Regions from separate parts of the Colwellia sp. SU-HH01172 genome, predicted to be linked through region 1. Evidence: predicted binding sites of a transcription regulator. Region 1 holds the regulator's gene; the other holds the start of a gene.
The links. The regulator NrdR, encoded in region 1, represses ribonucleotide reductase genes. The targets are predictions, from matches to a motif close to AAACACNANATNTNGTGTTT.
Positions count from the first base shown of each region.

Region 2: nrdA (class 1a ribonucleoside-diphosphate reductase subunit alpha) is a predicted target of NrdR. The motif match lies at 2,984-3,003, and genes of this name have one in related genera.

Region 1 covers NZ_BAAJMB010000001.1:790,777-800,430, reverse strand. Annotated here, with positions in the region: gene AC27JP_RS03590 (ABC transporter ATP-binding protein) at 1-100, shown strand, start outside; gene AC27JP_RS03585 (ABC transporter permease) at 97-1,260, shown strand; gene AC27JP_RS03580 (RNA polymerase sigma factor) at 1,301-1,897, shown strand; gene AC27JP_RS03575 (hypothetical protein) at 1,894-2,565, shown strand; gene glyA (serine hydroxymethyltransferase) at 2,879-4,135, shown strand; gene nrdR (transcriptional regulator NrdR) at 4,596-5,051, shown strand; gene ribD (bifunctional diaminohydroxyphosphoribosylaminopyrimidine deaminase/5-amino-6-(5-phosphoribosylamino)uracil reductase RibD) at 5,085-6,212, shown strand; gene AC27JP_RS03555 (riboflavin synthase) at 6,279-6,938, shown strand; gene ribBA (bifunctional 3,4-dihydroxy-2-butanone-4-phosphate synthase/GTP cyclohydrolase II) at 6,949-8,058, shown strand; gene dxs (1-deoxy-D-xylulose-5-phosphate synthase) at 8,358-9,654, opposite strand, start outside.
Region 2 covers NZ_BAAJMB010000002.1:344,820-351,815, reverse strand. Annotated here, with positions in the region: gene nrdB (class Ia ribonucleoside-diphosphate reductase subunit beta) at 1-448, opposite strand, end outside; gene nrdA (class 1a ribonucleoside-diphosphate reductase subunit alpha) at 586-2,859, opposite strand; gene AC27JP_RS08650 (HAD family hydrolase) at 3,497-4,174, opposite strand; gene ubiG (bifunctional 2-polyprenyl-6-hydroxyphenol methylase/3-demethylubiquinol 3-O-methyltransferase UbiG) at 4,269-4,976, opposite strand; gene gyrA (DNA topoisomerase (ATP-hydrolyzing) subunit A) at 5,456-6,996, shown strand, end outside.

The sequences.
Region 1 (9,654 bases):
ACAGGGTACGCCACAAGAGCTTTGTGATTTAGCAGGAGAAAGCCATTTAGAAGAAGCGTTTGTAAAACTAATTGGCTCGGATGAGGGAGTAGCAGCATGATCCAGTTTAAGGCATTATTACTTAAAGAATATAAAGAAGCCTTTCGTGATAAACGCGCCTTAATGGTGGCGTTGATGATGGCATTTATGGCACCCGTTATGATAATGGTGATGTCAAAAATAATTATCGAAAAAGCGATTGATGAACCTCCTGTCTATATCAAATTTAGTGGTGCAGAGTACGCCCCTAAATTGATTACTCACTTAGCCGAGCAAAACCTTTTAAGCTTCTCTGACGCTCCTCAAGACGATAAAGCAATTTGGGATGAGCGTAATATTGTCATCGACATTCCACAAGACTATGCGAAAAATATGGCGGAAGGGAAAACCATTAAGGTGCACTTAAAAGCCGACTTTAATGATAAGGCGGTAGGGACGCCAGTTCGTCGAATTAATAATGCTGTGCGGGAATTTTCATTATCAATTGGTTATAAGCGTTTGCTATTGCGTGGTGTTGATATTCGCTTACTCAACGCAGTAAAAGTGGTTGAACAAGATACCGCAAAACCTGATGCAACATTTGTTATGATTTCGATGATGATGGGCTTATACATGATGATGGCGGCCTTTATGTCAGGACTTTCAGTTGCTATCGATTCCAGCGCTGGCGAACGTGAACGTAATGTCCTTGAAATGCTGTTGTGCCAGCCGGTGAGTACCATGAAAATTGTTTTGGCTAAGCTCTGTAGTGCTTCAACGATTTCTATTATTGGCGTGACTATGGTATTAGTGTTGACGTCAATTTCCGTTGGCTTTGTTGATTTAACTAAGATAGGCGCGACGTTTAGCTTAGGCGTTCCTAAAGCATTAACGTTATTATTCTTACTGTTACCTATTTGCTTCTTTGCCACCGCATGTCAGCTGTTTTTAGCCTTTCAAACCAAGAGTTTTAAAGAGGCGCAGTCAACCGTTAACATGATTATTGCCATACCTGCCTTTGTACCTGTTGCTTTAATGTTGATGGATGATCGTCCGCAGTGGTTAGATTGGTTACCTATTGCCGGACAGTCGTTAATTATGGAAGATATTTTCAAAGGCGTTGAGGTCAATTGGCTGGCAATGTTAACAACCAGTGGCGTGACGATCGCTATTACCATTGTATTAGTCACTATGTTGGCTAATAAGCTGAAATCTGAAAAAGTGGTTATGGCGTTAAGTTAAGCCTACATTAAGAAAAAGTAATGATTACCAAACTATTATCATGTTAAATTCTATGCCAATGAAAAGCTCAGCGCCTTATGAAAAAGTATTCACTCGTAAGCAAACTGAAAGCAAGGATAGTAGTTTGGATCATCAAGTCATTTTTCGTCAATGGTTGCAGGAGTATGAAAAGCTTCTTCGCCATATTATCATGGGCTTTGAAGCAAAACCGGCGATTCAAGATGAATTGTTTCAGGAAATCGCTTTAAATATTTGGCGTGCACTGCCCAAGTTTAGGCAGGAATCTAGCGCTAAAACATTTGTTGCGCGTATTGCCCATAACGTTCTTGCCACGCACGTTGCTAAAGCTATTAAAACGATCAAAACAGATAGTAACATCAGTGATATTAGTACTGATGAAGAAACTGAAGATAGTCAACGAACCCCATACCAAGAGTTAGATCAACAGCAACGACAGCAACGGCTGACCAGTGCTATTCGTAAATTAAAACTTGAACAACAACAAGTTATTACCTTGGCCTTAGAAGGCATGAGTTACCAAGAGATTGCTGATGTTTTAGCAATCAGCAGTAATTTAGTGGGTGTTAGGTTACAACGTGCAAAGGCTGCGTTGATGCAGATGCTGGAGGCCGAATGAACAAAGAAATAAAGCCAAATAATGCGATTGTTGAAGGTGAACAGCAAGCGGATTTACAAGCAAAAAATGAAACGCAAGCAACTGAACTTAAAAATGATGACGAGCAATTAACCGTTTTTGATGATGCATGGGCGGAATTGAGTCAAGACTGGCAAGCGCAACCAACACCGAAAACAGACATCAATGCATTAGTAAAACGTACTCGGCGAAGAACACGTGGCGCTAAGCTTTGCTTTGCCTTGAATATAATCGCGACACTAGGTTTACTCTTGGTGTTTCTATATGGTGTTTTTGATGGTCAGTTGGGGGACCCTGTAAACACCTATCTTGGTTTAGGTGGCCTGATATCACTCATTTTTGTTTATTTTGAAACTAAATTGCGCCTAGCGACCTGGTCACAATTATGTGATAGCCCAGAAAAAGCTATCGATAACGCTATTGCCGGCAGTGAATCTTCAATGAAATATCTGTGGATCACAAAAATTTCCTTTCTACCTTTTTTGCCGTTGGTGAATTGGTTTGTTTATACCGTAGGGCAAAGCAGTGAAAAACCACTATTGACGGCATTCCTAATAGCAAATGGTTTTATGTTAGCTATGTATCTTGTTGTGGAATACCTGCATAGAAAACGCAAGAAAGAATATCTGCAGTTATTGTCAATGAAATAATTATAAAAAACCATAAAAATGATATTGTGCGAATTATATTTTGTATTATGATTATTTTGTTGTTTTAAATTTGTTGTTTTTGTGTTTTTAAGACAGTATATTAGTCTAGGTGACTATTTGATGGTTTCGTTAAAAGCTTTTATCGCTAACCTCAAAGCATAATTGATTGCAAAATGAACTAAAAGAGCGTGGTTTTATCGTATACAACCCATACAAGTTCAGGCAGAATATGCCGCAATTATTTTTGACCTTGCTAATGTTGAAACAACAGAAAGCCAATTATTGCCGCTGGCAAACTATTTGAGGAAATAACATGTTTACACGTGAAATGAATATTGCTGATTTTGATCCAGAACTTTATCAAGCAATGAGCAATGAAGTTGTTCGTCAAGAAGAGCATATTGAACTCATCGCTTCAGAAAATTACTGTAGCCCACGTGTACTCGAAGCTCAAGGTTCACAGTTAACCAATAAATATGCCGAAGGCTACCCAGGCAAGCGTTACTATGGTGGTTGTGAATACGTTGATGTTGCAGAGCAATTAGCGATTGACCGCGCAAAAGAATTATTTGGTGCTACGTACGCAAACGTGCAACCACATGCAGGTTCACAAGCCAATGCAGCAGTATTTCAAGCGTTAGTTACACCTGGCGGTAAAGTGTTAGGTATGAGCTTAGCTCATGGTGGTCACTTAACACATGGTTCACATGTAAACTTTTCAGGTAAGTCTTACGAAGCTATTCAATACGGTTTACACCCAGAAACTGGTGATATTGATTATGCTGAACTAGAGCGTTTAGCCATTGAACACAAGCCTGAAATGATCATCGGTGGTTTCTCTGCGTTTTCTGGTGTTGTTGACTGGGCTCGTATGCGTGAAATTGCAGATAAAGTTGGCGCTTATTTCTTCGTTGATATGGCGCACGTTGCTGGTTTAGTTGCAGCAGGTCTTTATCCTAACCCGGTACCACATGCACACGTAGTCACAACCACAACCCATAAAACATTAGCAGGCCCACGTGGCGGCCTAATTGTTTCTGGTTGTGATGACGAAGCTATCTACAAAAAATTAAACAGTGCGGTATTCCCTGGTGGCCAAGGTGGCCCACTAATGCACATTATCGCGGCAAAAGCTGTAGCGTTTAAAGAAGCATTAGCGCCAGAATTTAAAGCGTACCAACAAAATGTATTAGACAATGCCAAAGCTATGGTGGCGGTATTACAAGAGCGTGGCTATAAAGTAGTTTCAAACGGTACTGAAAACCACTTATTACTACTTGATTTAATTGATAAAGATATTACAGGTAAAGATGCAGATGCAGCCTTAGGCCGTGCGCATATCACAGTGAATAAAAACTCTGTGCCGAACGATCCACGTTCACCATTTGTTACTTCGGGCTTACGTTTAGGTACCCCTGCCATCACTCGTCGTGGTTTTGGTACTGAAGAAACACGCACAATTACTGCATGGATCTGTGATATTTTAGACGATATCAATAACGAAGAAACAATTGCCAAAGTACAAGCAGGCGTTAAAGAACTTTGTGCTCGCTTCCCTGTTTATAAGTAATTCTACTTATGGATGAGCGAAGTAAATATTACTTTGCTGTATTAAAATAGCTTTTTAAAAATGGCCACTTTGTGGCCATTTTTTTATATACGCATGCCACTTGAATATGCAGAATTCAACAAGTCGAAAAAGGGGCAGCACCAAGGCATTGATTGAATAGAATGGTTGTTCCATTGTAAAAATTAATAACGCCGGAGCTGGCCCTTTATCGCCTTGCCTTGCGAGAGCTAAGCTAGAAAATCAGTTCAGTGTTACAGCACTTAGTAAGAGAATAATCATTACCTGCATGCGGCGCCTTACTCTGATTTCCTAGCTTAACTCTGAAACTGCATCTTCAAATGGTTTGGGTATAAGTAAGTTAATTTCATATTCCTGTTAAGATTTTTAGCTTAATGAACGGTTTTCAATTAAAATGCTGGTAATTAAATTACTCATGACTAGTTAACGACGGAACTCATCAATGTATTGTCCTTTTTGCTCAGCCACCGATACTAAAGTTATCGACTCTCGTTTAGTGTCCGACGGCCATCAGGTGCGCCGTCGTCGCGAATGCTTAGCTTGTCATGAAAGATATACAACGTTTGAAAGTGCCGAGCTAGTTATGCCTCGCATTATTAAGCGTGACGGCTCACGAGAACCTTTTAACGAAGATAAAATGCGCAACGGTTTAGTACGTGCGCTAGAGAAAAGACCGGTTAGCACCGAAGAAATGGAATTATCGATCAATAAGTTAAAATCTAAATTGCGTGCAACAGGCGAACGAGAAGTTTCCAGTGAGCTGTTAGGCACCATTATTATGGAACAACTTAAGAGCTTAGACAAAGTCGCTTATATTCGTTTTGCTTCGGTATATCGCTCGTTTGAAGATATTAAAGAGTTTGGTGAAGAAATAGCCCGTTTGGGCGACGACGAATAACGTAAATTAGGTCATTTCATACTAGGTGCCCACGTGAAACAATTTTCTGCCGAAGACCATCAATTTATGCAACGCGCTATAGCACTGGCTAAGCGCGGCCACTTTACCACATCGCCGAACCCAAGAGTTGGCTGTGTGTTGGTGTTAAATGGTGAAATAGTTGGAGAAGGTTTTCATCAAAAAGCCGGCGAAGGCCATGCCGAAGTTAATGCTTTAAAGCAAGCTGGTGATAAAGCCAAAGGTGCTACTGCCTATGTCACGTTAGAGCCATGTAGCCATTATGGCTTAACGCCACCATGTGCAGAAGCATTAATTAAGGCTCAAGTTGGCCATGTTATTGCCGCTATGGTTGACCCAAACCCGAAAGTGTCGGGTCGAGGTTTAGAAATTTTACAAGCTGCCGGCATTACAACGCAATTTGGCTTATTAGGGCAAGACGCCCGCGCACTGAATCCTGGTTTTATCCATTTAATGACCACCAAATTACCCTATGTGCGCTGTAAACTGGCGGCAAGTTTAGACGGTAAAACCGCCATGGCCAGCGGCGAAAGTCAGTGGATAACTGCTAATGAAGCGAGAACTGACGTGCAACGATTACGCGCACAAAGCTGCGGCATCATTTGTGGTGCGGATTCAGTTATTTTTGATGATGCAAAAATGAACGTGCGCTGGCAGTCACTTGGTGAGCTTAAAAACACGTATCCAGAAAGCGAGGTTAGGCAGCCAGTACGTATTATTATTGATAGTCGTAACCGTTTAACACCTGAGCTGGCGATATTTCAACAGCCGGGTAAAATATTAATCATTCGACATGCCATTGAAAATAGCCAAGATTGGCCGCACTTTGTAGAACAGGTACAAATTCCACAGGCGGCTAATAGAAAACATATCGACCTACAATTACTGTTAGCATATTTGGGCAAGCAGGGACTAAATGATATTTTAATTGAATCAGGTGCACAGCTGAGTGGTGCCTTTATCGAGCAAAATTTAGTTGATGAATTAGTGCTATATCAAGCCGCGAAATTGATGGGTAGTGACGGTAAAGGTTTAGTCAACATGCCAGCAATAGAGAAACTTTCTGATGCGAAAGCGCTTGATATTATCGATATGCGCATGGTGGGACAAGATATTAGAATAACGGCAAAATTTTACCGTTAAATACATTAGCAAATAGTAACGACCATAATAACCGCGACAACTATTGAAATATAGGTTAACGAGAAAATGTTTACAGGAATTATAGAAGCAGTAGGGCGTTTAAGGGCGATTAATAGCTCAGGTGATGGTGCACGTGTCACTATTGAAACCGGCGTATTAGATTTATCAGATGTTAAGTTGGGTGACTCAATCGCCACTAATGGTATTTGTTTGACGGTTGTTGCAGTTGATAATTCAAGCTTTAGTGCTGATGTTTCCAGTGAAACTTTAACCCGTACTGGCCTAGCGCATTATCAGATCGGTGATAATGTAAACCTTGAAAAGGCGATGTTGCCAACCACACGATTTGGCGGCCATATGGTGTCGGGCCATGTCGACGCCGTGAGTGAAATTACCAGTATCGAACATAAAGGTAATAGCATTGACTATTGGCTAACTATGCCTGCAGAGCTTGCAGCATATATTGCGGAAAAAGGCTCTGTCACAATTGATGGCACCAGCTTAACGGTTAATAGCTTAACGGCTGATAAATTTCGCTTAACCATAGTGCCGCATACCACACAACAAACAATTATCAGTAAATACCAAGTTGGCACTAAAGTTAACTTAGAAGTTGATTTAATTGCCCGCTATATAGAAAGATTACTTACCAAGCAAAGCTCTGACCAACAAGAACCGTCAGGGGTTACGCATGCGCTGTTAGCGCGTAGTGGTTTTATTAAATAAAGAGGTTGTCATGAATTTACACACGCCACAAGAGATTATCGACGATATAGCTCAAGGCAAAATGGTCATCTTAATGGATGATGAAGATCGCGAAAATGAAGGTGACTTCATTATGGCTGCAGAAAAAGTAACGCCTGAGGCGATCAACTTTATGGCAACGCATGGTCGTGGTCTTATTTGCATGCCAATGTCAGCGGAGCGCTGTGAAGTTTTAAAATTACCATTAATGGTTGATAAGAATGACGCACAGTTTACCACCAACTTTACCGTTTCTATTGAAGCCGCAGAAGGCGTTACCACAGGTATTTCTGCAGCCGACCGAGCGACAACAGTGCTAGCGGCGGTGGCGAAAGATGCTGATCATAATTCGATTGTGCAACCAGGCCATATTTTTCCACTAATCGCGAAAGATGGTGGGGTATTAAATCGTGCGGGGCACACTGAAGCAGGTGTTGATTTAGCGCGCTTAGCTGGTCTTGAAGCCGCGGCTGTTATCGTGGAGATCCTAAATGAAGATGGCACTATGGCGCGTCGTCCTGATCTAGAAATTATAGCCGAAAAGCACGGCGTAAAAATGGGCACCATTGCCGATTTAATAGAATATCGCAACGCCAATGAAACCACCATTGAGCGTGTTTCTCAGTGTAAACTGCCAACCGCTTTTGGTGACTTTGATTTAACAGTATTTAAAGACACTATTGACGGCCAAGCACACTTTGCCTTAACGAAAGGCGAGATTAATGCTGATGAGCCAACGTTAGTGCGTGTGCACTTAGAAAACACTTTTAGAGATTTATTATTTAGCCAACGTGAAAGTGTCGCCAAATGGCCTATGGCTAACGCGCTAGAAAAAATAGGCAAAGAAGGTGGTGTGTTAGTGCTACTAGGTAAGCATGAGTCACCATTAGAGCTGATCGCCCAAGTAGAAAAATATGCCAAACTAGATGCTGGCGAAACCGTGAAAGAAGTGAAACGTCACGTTGGCTCACGCAATGTTGGTGTTGGCTCGCAAATACTGGCTAACTTAGGTGTTAGCAAGATGCGCTTATTAAGCTCACAGACTAAATATCATTCATTGTCAGGTTTTGGTTTAGAAGTGGTGGAATATATCGCTGAATAATCGATTATTGATGCTTTAAATATAGTCACTTTTTCATATCGACAGATATGGAAGTCTTAATGTCGAGAAGCCAAGGATGGCTATGAACGACTAGGTGACCGTGACATACTGTACATACACGCTCCTTTGCATCCATGCAACCGCGACATACCGTACATCTTGTACATACACGCTCCTTTGCATCCATGCAACCGCGACATACCGTACATCCTGTACATAAAAAAAGCGATTTGAATGACTTCAAATCGCTTTTTCGTTTTAAGATATTTATTAAATTAAGGCTTAAATCAAGACGTGTACTAAGCAATAAACTGAGTAATTTTATCTACGATACCTTTACCATCTAAGCCAAGTTCTTGATGGATTTCAGCTTGTGTGCCGTGTTTAATAAAATTATCTGGTAAGCCAATATTGAGAATTTTCTTCATTATGCCTTGGCTGAGAACATACTCATTAACCCCTGAGCCTGCGCCGCCTGCAATGGCATTATCTTCCACTGTCACAATGACATCATGCTGTGCACAAAGCTCGTTGATAAGTGCTTGATCTAGTGGCTTGACGAAACGCATATCAACTAAAGTTGCATTCAATGTTTCTGCAGCTAATTTTGCTTCAGCTAAGGTAGTACCGAAGTTAAGTATCGCAACCTTACTTGCTGGAGCGGTTTCAGCTATTACACGAATACGCTTGCCTTTACCCACTTCAATGGTTTCATTAATTGCCGGTAAGGTTGCGCCATTGCCGCTACCACGAGGGTAACGAACCGCAGCTGGTGCATTTAATTGATAACCGGTATTTAGCATAAGTTGACATTCACGCTCGTCAGATGGAGCCATGATGGTAAGGTTTGGAATGCAACGCATAAAGCTTAAATCGAATGAGCCTTGATGGGTTGGACCATCAGCGCCAACAATGCCAGCGCGATCAATGGCAAATAATACCGGTAAGTTTTGAATGGCAACATCATGAATGAATTGATCATAACCACGTTGTAAGAAACTTGAGTATATTGCTACAACAGGCTTACGACCACCAATTGCTAATCCCGCAGCAAATGTAACCGCATGCTGTTCAGCGATAGCAACATCAAAATATTGTTGGGGAAAGCGTTGGCTAAATTCAACCATGCCAGAGCCTTCACGCATGGCTGGCGTTATTGCAGCAAGTTTATTGTCTTGTTCGGCAGTTTTGCATAACCAGTCACCAAATATTGCTGAATAGGTTGGCAAACTTGGCGCACTTTTCGGCAGCGTGGTTTCGGTGTGATCAAATTTTGGAACCGCATGGTACTTGATCGGGTCTTGTTCAGCTTGTTGGTAACCTTTGCCCTTTTTAGTGGCAATATGCAGTAATTGTGGACCTTTAAGGTTACGCATATTGGAAATGGTATCAACTAAACCGTCAACATCGTGACCATCAATTGGGCCAATGTAATTAAAGCCAAGTTCTTCGAAGAAGGTGCTGGGTACCACCATGCCTTTGAGGTGTTCTTCGGCGCGACTGGCTAATTCTTTGATCGGCGGAATATTTTTAAGTATGCGCTTACTACCTTCACGAATACCGGTATAAAGGCTTCCCGAAAGCATTTTTGCTAAA
Region 2 (6,996 bases), on a different contig from region 1:
GTTTTAATATCGCTGGGTTCACCATGATATCGTCAAATACTTCACTTGGGTCGGTAAATAAATTACGCAAAATATGGGTGTATGAACGCGAGTGAATGGTTTCACTAAAGGCCCAAGTTTCAACCCAAGTTTCAACTTCTGGTAATGATACTAATGGCAATAATACCGCGTTAACAGAGCGGGCTGCCATTGAGTCGAGTAGGGTTTGGTATTTCAAATTAGAAATGAAAATATGCTTTTCAGATGCAGTTAAGCTCTGCCAATCGGCACGGTCTTTTGAGACATCAATTTCTTCTGGACGCCAAAAGAAAGATAACTGCTTTTCAATCAATTTTTCAAAGGCAACAAAACGTTGTTGATCGTATCGTGCAACATTAACACTGTTTCCCAAAAACATTGGCTCTAACAAAGCGTTGTTAGGTGTTTGGTTAAACGTAGTGTACGACATTTATATCTCCTAGAAATACTGCGATTGTTGGCAATATTTCATTACTTAGTGGTTATTGAGCTAATTGTTATAATTTTTTATGTTTGTAACATGATGCAAAAAAAGAGGAAAACTAGCTGTTTTCCTCTTTGCTGACGTTATATTTTACAAGCGCCGCCTGCACAGCCATCATCTTCTACTTCAACTTGGCTATCGTCTGCACCATCACGTGTGTTGTGGTAGTACATGGTTTTAACACCTAATTTGTAGGCTGTTAAAATATCTTTTAGTACTTGTTTAATCGGTACTTTGCCACCTTCAAAACGTGCTGGGTCGTAGTTGGTATTGGCAGATATAGTTTGATCAATAAATTTCTGCATTATACCCACTAATTGCAAGTAACCTTCATTACTTGGAATGTTCCAAAGTAATTCGTAATTATCTTTTAATCGTTGATATTCAGGTACTACTTGCTTCAAAACACCATCTTTACTGGCTTTAATACTGATCAAACCACGAGGTGGCTCAATACCGTTTGTTGCATTGGAAATTTGTGATGATGTTTCTGACGGCATCAATGCTGATACTGTTGAGTTTCTAACGCCGTGTTCTTTAATGCTAGCGCGTAGTGATTCCCAATCTAAATGTAGTTGTTCACCGGTAATATTATCGATTTCTTTTTTATAGGTATCGATAGGTAAAATACCTTGAGATAAACGTGTTTCATTAAATTTAGGACAAGCACCTTGTTCAATAGCTAACTGGTTTGACGCTTTTAATAAATAATATTGAATCGCTTCAAAAGTTCTATGCGTTAAGTTGTTGGCACTGCCGTTTGAATAGAACACGCCATTTTTCGCTAAGTAGTAAGCGTAGTTAATAACCCCTATACCTAGCGTACGACGTCCCATGGTGGCAGTGTATGCTGCCGGTACTGGGTAGTCTTGATAATCTAATAAGCTGTCTAAGGCACGTACCGCTAAATCAGCTAAGCCGTCTAATTCATCTAGGCTATCGATAGCCCCTAAGTTAAAGGCTGACAGTGTACATAAGGCAATTTCACCGGTCGGATCATTGACATCTTCCATCGGCTTAGTTGGTAAGGCAATTTCCAAACACAAGTTACTTTGGCGAATGGGAGCAACCGTTGGCTCAAATGGCGAGTGAGTATTACAGTGATCAACGTTTTGTAAGTAAATACGGCCAGTACTGGCACGCTCTTGTGCAAACAAAGTAAATAGTTCAATAGCCTTAATACGTTTTTTACGAATAGAATCATCGGCTTCGTATTTAACGTAAAGTTCTTCAAACTTGTCTTGATCTTCAAAGAATGCGTCGTATAAACCCGGTACGTCGCTTGGGCTAAACAAAGTGATAGATTCACCTTTGATCAGGCGTTGGTACATTAATTTGTTAAATTGTACGCCGTAATCTAAGTGACGAACACGGTTCTCTTCAACACCACGGTTATTTTTAAGTACTAATAAGCTTTCAACTTCTAAATGCCAAAGTGGGTAGAATAGAGTAGCTGCACCACCACGAACGCCACCTTGTGAACAACTTTTAACTGCGGTTTGAAAGAGTTTATAAAATGGAATACAACCGGTATGGAATGCTTCACCGTTACGAATTGTGCTGCCTAATGCGCGAATACGACCGGCATTGATACCAATACCTGCACGTTGCGAAACATATTTAACAATTGAGCTTGATGTCGCATTAATTGAATCTAAGCTGTCACCACATTCAATGAGTACACAAGAAGAGAATTGACGTGTTGGTGTACGTACACCGGCCATAATTGGTGTTGGCAGAGAAAGCTTGAAGGTTGAAATAGCGTTATAAAAACCTTTCACATAGTCTAAACGTGTTTCTTTTGGATATTTAGCGAATAAGCACGCGGCCACCAAAATATATAAGAATTGGGCGCTTTCATAAATTTCACCGGTTACACGGTTTTGTACAAGGTATTTACCTTCTAACTGTTTTACTGCCGCGTAACTAAAGTCTAAATCACGTCGGTGATCTAGAAAGCTTTCCATGGCTTCAAATTCTTCAACCGTGTAATCGCTTAACAAATGTTGATCGTATTTACCGGCTTCAACTAAATTCACTACATGTGGATAAAGCTTAGGTGGCTCAAATTGGCCATAAGCCTTTTTGCGCAGATGGAAAATAGCTAGTCGTGCAGATAAGTATTGATAATCTGGTGTTTCTTCTGAAATTAAATCTGCAGCAGATTTAATAATGGTTTCATGAATGTCAGCGGTTTTAATGCCATCATAAAACTGAATATGAGATTTCAGTTCAACTTGAGATACCGAGACATTGTCTAGGCCTTCAGCAGCCCAAGCAATTACTTGATGGATTTTTTCTAAGTCGATGGGTTCTTTTGAGCCATTGCGCTTTGTAACAAAAAGGTTGTTATTCATGAAAGACCTGTAAATCTATTTATTGTTTTAATCACCTAAAATAGGTGTTTATATTGTTAATAACCGCAAAATGTCATCCATACGAGAAAAATCGTATGTCAGCCAATAGGCGACTGAATGAAAAATGCACTATATCTTGGGGTTTTTAAAAAACTAATCACAAGATAGTGAGGTTTTCATGACAATGCAAGCGATAAAAATTGTTGAATTTTAGTTGATTTTTTTAGAGTAAAAGTTCTGTTAGTAACAACTAACTTAGTAGCGCTTTTTAATTTTGATTTTTCTAAAACGCAACGCTTATTTTTATTTTTTTTTTCACGCTAAATTATTTTAAGTTAATTTTTAGGCTTTATATGACTAAAGGGTATATAAAAAATATAATCATTATAATTCAATTGTTTATGTTTTTAGTTTAATTCTCGACCGATCGAATTGACGAGTGATTATTTTATCGTCATTTAAAGATCAACTTAGGATCGCTGCTACAGTAGAGTTACTCTATTTAGCAAGTTTTTTACCGATAGAAGTTAAATTTACGTTAACAAAATTAGCGGCTACTTAATTGGCCGCTATTATTAGCGTTTAATGGCATCATTTTATTAACCAATAACGGCTCTATTTTTTGACGGTATTTGTACTATTTTATAAAAGCCAGTAAATCGGTTGGCGTGCTAATAATATGATCTGCTTGCCATGCCTGATAATTTTCATCAGCCAGAATATAGCCCCATTTGGCAATAAAGGTTTTCATTAAGGCACTATTACCCGCTTGAATATCACGTAGAGCGTCACCGACATAAAAACACTGTTGGTTGTTAACCTTAATTTGCTGACAAGCATGCAATATAGGCTCAGGATCAGGCTTACGTTTTGCTAGGGTATCGCCACCGACCATTACTGCACAGTTGGCAAATTCAGCATAATGAGGCAGCAATTTCTCTGTTAAACCTTCAGGTTTATTAGTAATAATGCCCCAAGGGATATTATTACTTTCTAGCTGCTGCAATAACTGTGCAACACCTGGGTAAAGGCAGGTATGCGTGGCGATATTGTTCTCGTAATAATCTAAAAATTGCTGACGTAAGTGTTCATAGTCATATTGCTTAATCCCTTCACCAAAACCTAGATTCAATAATCCTAATGCACCGTCTGAGGCGATTGGTCGGTAAGCTTCAGCGGCAATTGCTGGTTTTCCATATTTTGCCAAGACATGATTTAACGCCGCGCCTAAATCATCAGCGGTATCTAATAATGTGCCATCTAAATCGAAAAGTACCGCGGCAATGGGATTTGCTGAATTATTATAAATTGGCATTATTGAGCTCTATTGAATTAGTGTTTTTTAATGGAAAAGGCGCCGATACACTTTTAGCTTATTTCGGCGCGACAGTAGTACTTAGTTAAGGTGCTTAAATACGTTTACAGCAGAGGATATAATTAACATCCAATGAAGTGGTTAATTTATGATTTTCTGTCAATGGGTTGTAGTGAATGCCAGCGGCATCAATACATTTTAAATCAACTGACTCTGCCCATGAAATAAGGGTGGAAGGGCGAATAAAACTTTTATGATCATGGGTGCCGTCTGGCACAAGTTTAAATATTTTTTCAGCAGCCACTATCGCTAATAGGTAAGCTTTTAATGATTTATTCAACGTTGAAAAGAATACGTAGCCGCCCGGTTTAACCATCTGCGCACAAGCTTGAATAATAGAGGCAGGATCTGGCACATGCTCCAACATTTCCATACAGGTAACCACATCATATTGCTGCGGATGGTGTTGTGCTTGCTCTTCAGCGGTAATTTTTTGGTAATTAACCTCAATGCCTGCTTCTAGTGCATGTAGCTTTGCTACGTTTAATGGTTCTTGTCCCATATCGATACCAGTAACCTTGGCGCCAAGTTGTGCAAGGCTCTCGGCTAAAATGCCACCGCCACAACCGACATCGATAATCTCTTTATCGAAAATATCGCCAACGTGCTGGCAAATAAATTGTCGACGTAAAGGGTTTATTTGATGCAATGGCTTGAAGTCACCGTCAAGCTCCCACCATTGGCTGGCAACTTGTTCAAATTTAGCTATTTCGTCTTGGTTAACATTTAAAGGCTTGGACATGGCATTATCATTATTTGTCGTATTTGATGTTGGCGATTCTAAACCAATAATTACAGCAAGCCTAGCGTGAAAATTGATTCAACTTAAATAAAAGCCAAATGCAAAGAGAATTTTGGTGTTCTTTTTATTGTTACCTATATATAAGCAACGCTTTGCTATGCGTAAATAGGGTTTGAAGGAAAAATTATGTTGATAAAATAAGCGCTTTAGCCTGACATGTGTTTAAAATGCGAACAATGACTTTTTGGTAAGATATTTTTTATCCGATTTCAAGACATAAAAGTCCAGAAAAACAGTAATATAGCTACCAATAATGTTAATGCAAACAGGCACTTGAAACTTTACCTTTTTAACGGCAAAATGAAGTAATATAAAGCGGTAGGGCATGACAATGTTTTATGTTAGTATGCCGTGTTAATTAAAAATAATAATTTCGAAATTTTCTGAATTAGATTTACGTTAAGGGATACCATCAATTTATGACCGATTTGGCGAATAATATTGCTCCTGTCAATATTGAGGATGAGCTAAAAAGCTCCTATTTAGATTACGCAATGAGTGTAATCGTAGGTCGTGCATTACCAGATGTGCGTGATGGCTTAAAACCAGTACATCGTCGCGTACTTTTTGCGATGAATGTTTTAGGTAACGACTTTAACAAGCCGTATAAAAAATCAGCACGTGTTGTTGGTGATGTAATAGGTAAGTATCACCCGCATGGTGATACAGCAGTTTACGATACGATTGTTCGTATGGCGCAGCCATTTTCATTACGCTATATGCTTGTTGACGGCCAAGGTAACTTTGGTTCTGTTGATGGCGATTCAGCGGCGGCAATGCGTTATACCGAAATTAGAATGGCAAAAATTGCCCATTCAATTTTAGCCGACTTAGATAAAGAAACTGTCGATTATGTTGCCAACTATGATGGCACAGAAATGATCCCAGCGGTTATGCCTACTCGCATTCCAAACTTACTTGTTAATGGTACGTCTGGTATTGCTGTTGGTATGGCAACCAATATTCCACCACATAACCTGACTGAAGTTATTAATGGCTGTTTAGCGATTATTGATAACGAAGACATTGGTTTTGAAGAATTACTAGACTATATTCCAGGCCCTGATTTCCCAACAGCGGGTATTATTAGCGGTCGTGCCGGTATTCAAGAAGCTTATAAAACTGGCCGTGGCAAAATTAAAATTCGTGCCCGAGCAGAAATTGAAGTTGATGAAAAATCTGGTAAAGAAACCATCGTGGTTCATGAACTGCCATACCAAGTTAACAAGGCCCGTTTAATTGAAAAAATGGCTGACTTGGTAAAAGAGAAACGCCTTGAAGGTATTTCTGCTTTACGTGATGAGTCCGATAAAGACGGCATGCGCATGGTTATCGAAGTTAAGCGCGGTGAAGTTGGTGAAGTTATTCTCAATAACTTATATAAGCTAACACAAATGCAAGTGTCGTTCGGTTTGAATATGGTGGCACTAACTAATGGTCAGCCGAAATTATTCAATTTACGTGAAATGCTCGATGCCTTTATATTGCACCGTCGTGAAGTGGTTACTCGTAGAACCATTTTCGAATTACGTAAAGCCCGTGAGCGTGCACATTTACTTGAAGGTTTATCAATCGCGTTAGCGAATATTGACCCTATCATAGAGTTAATTAAAAACTCGCCGACACCAAGTGAAGCAAAAGAGCAGTTACTTGCTCGCGGTTGGGATCTTGGTCATGTTGCTGAGATGCTTAGCGCCGCTGGTGATGATGCCGCTCGACCTGAATGGGTTGAAGAAGAATTTGGCATTCGTGATGGACAATACTTCTTAACAGCACAACAAGCACAAGCAATCCTTGATTTACGCTTGCACAAGTTAACCGGTTTAGAACACGAGAAAATTCTTAACGAATACAAAGCATTATTAGATGTTATTGCTGAGTTGTTGCACATTCTGGCAAGTCCAGGGCGTTTAATGGAAGTTATTCGTGAAGAGTTAGAAGTTATTCGTGAAGACTTTGG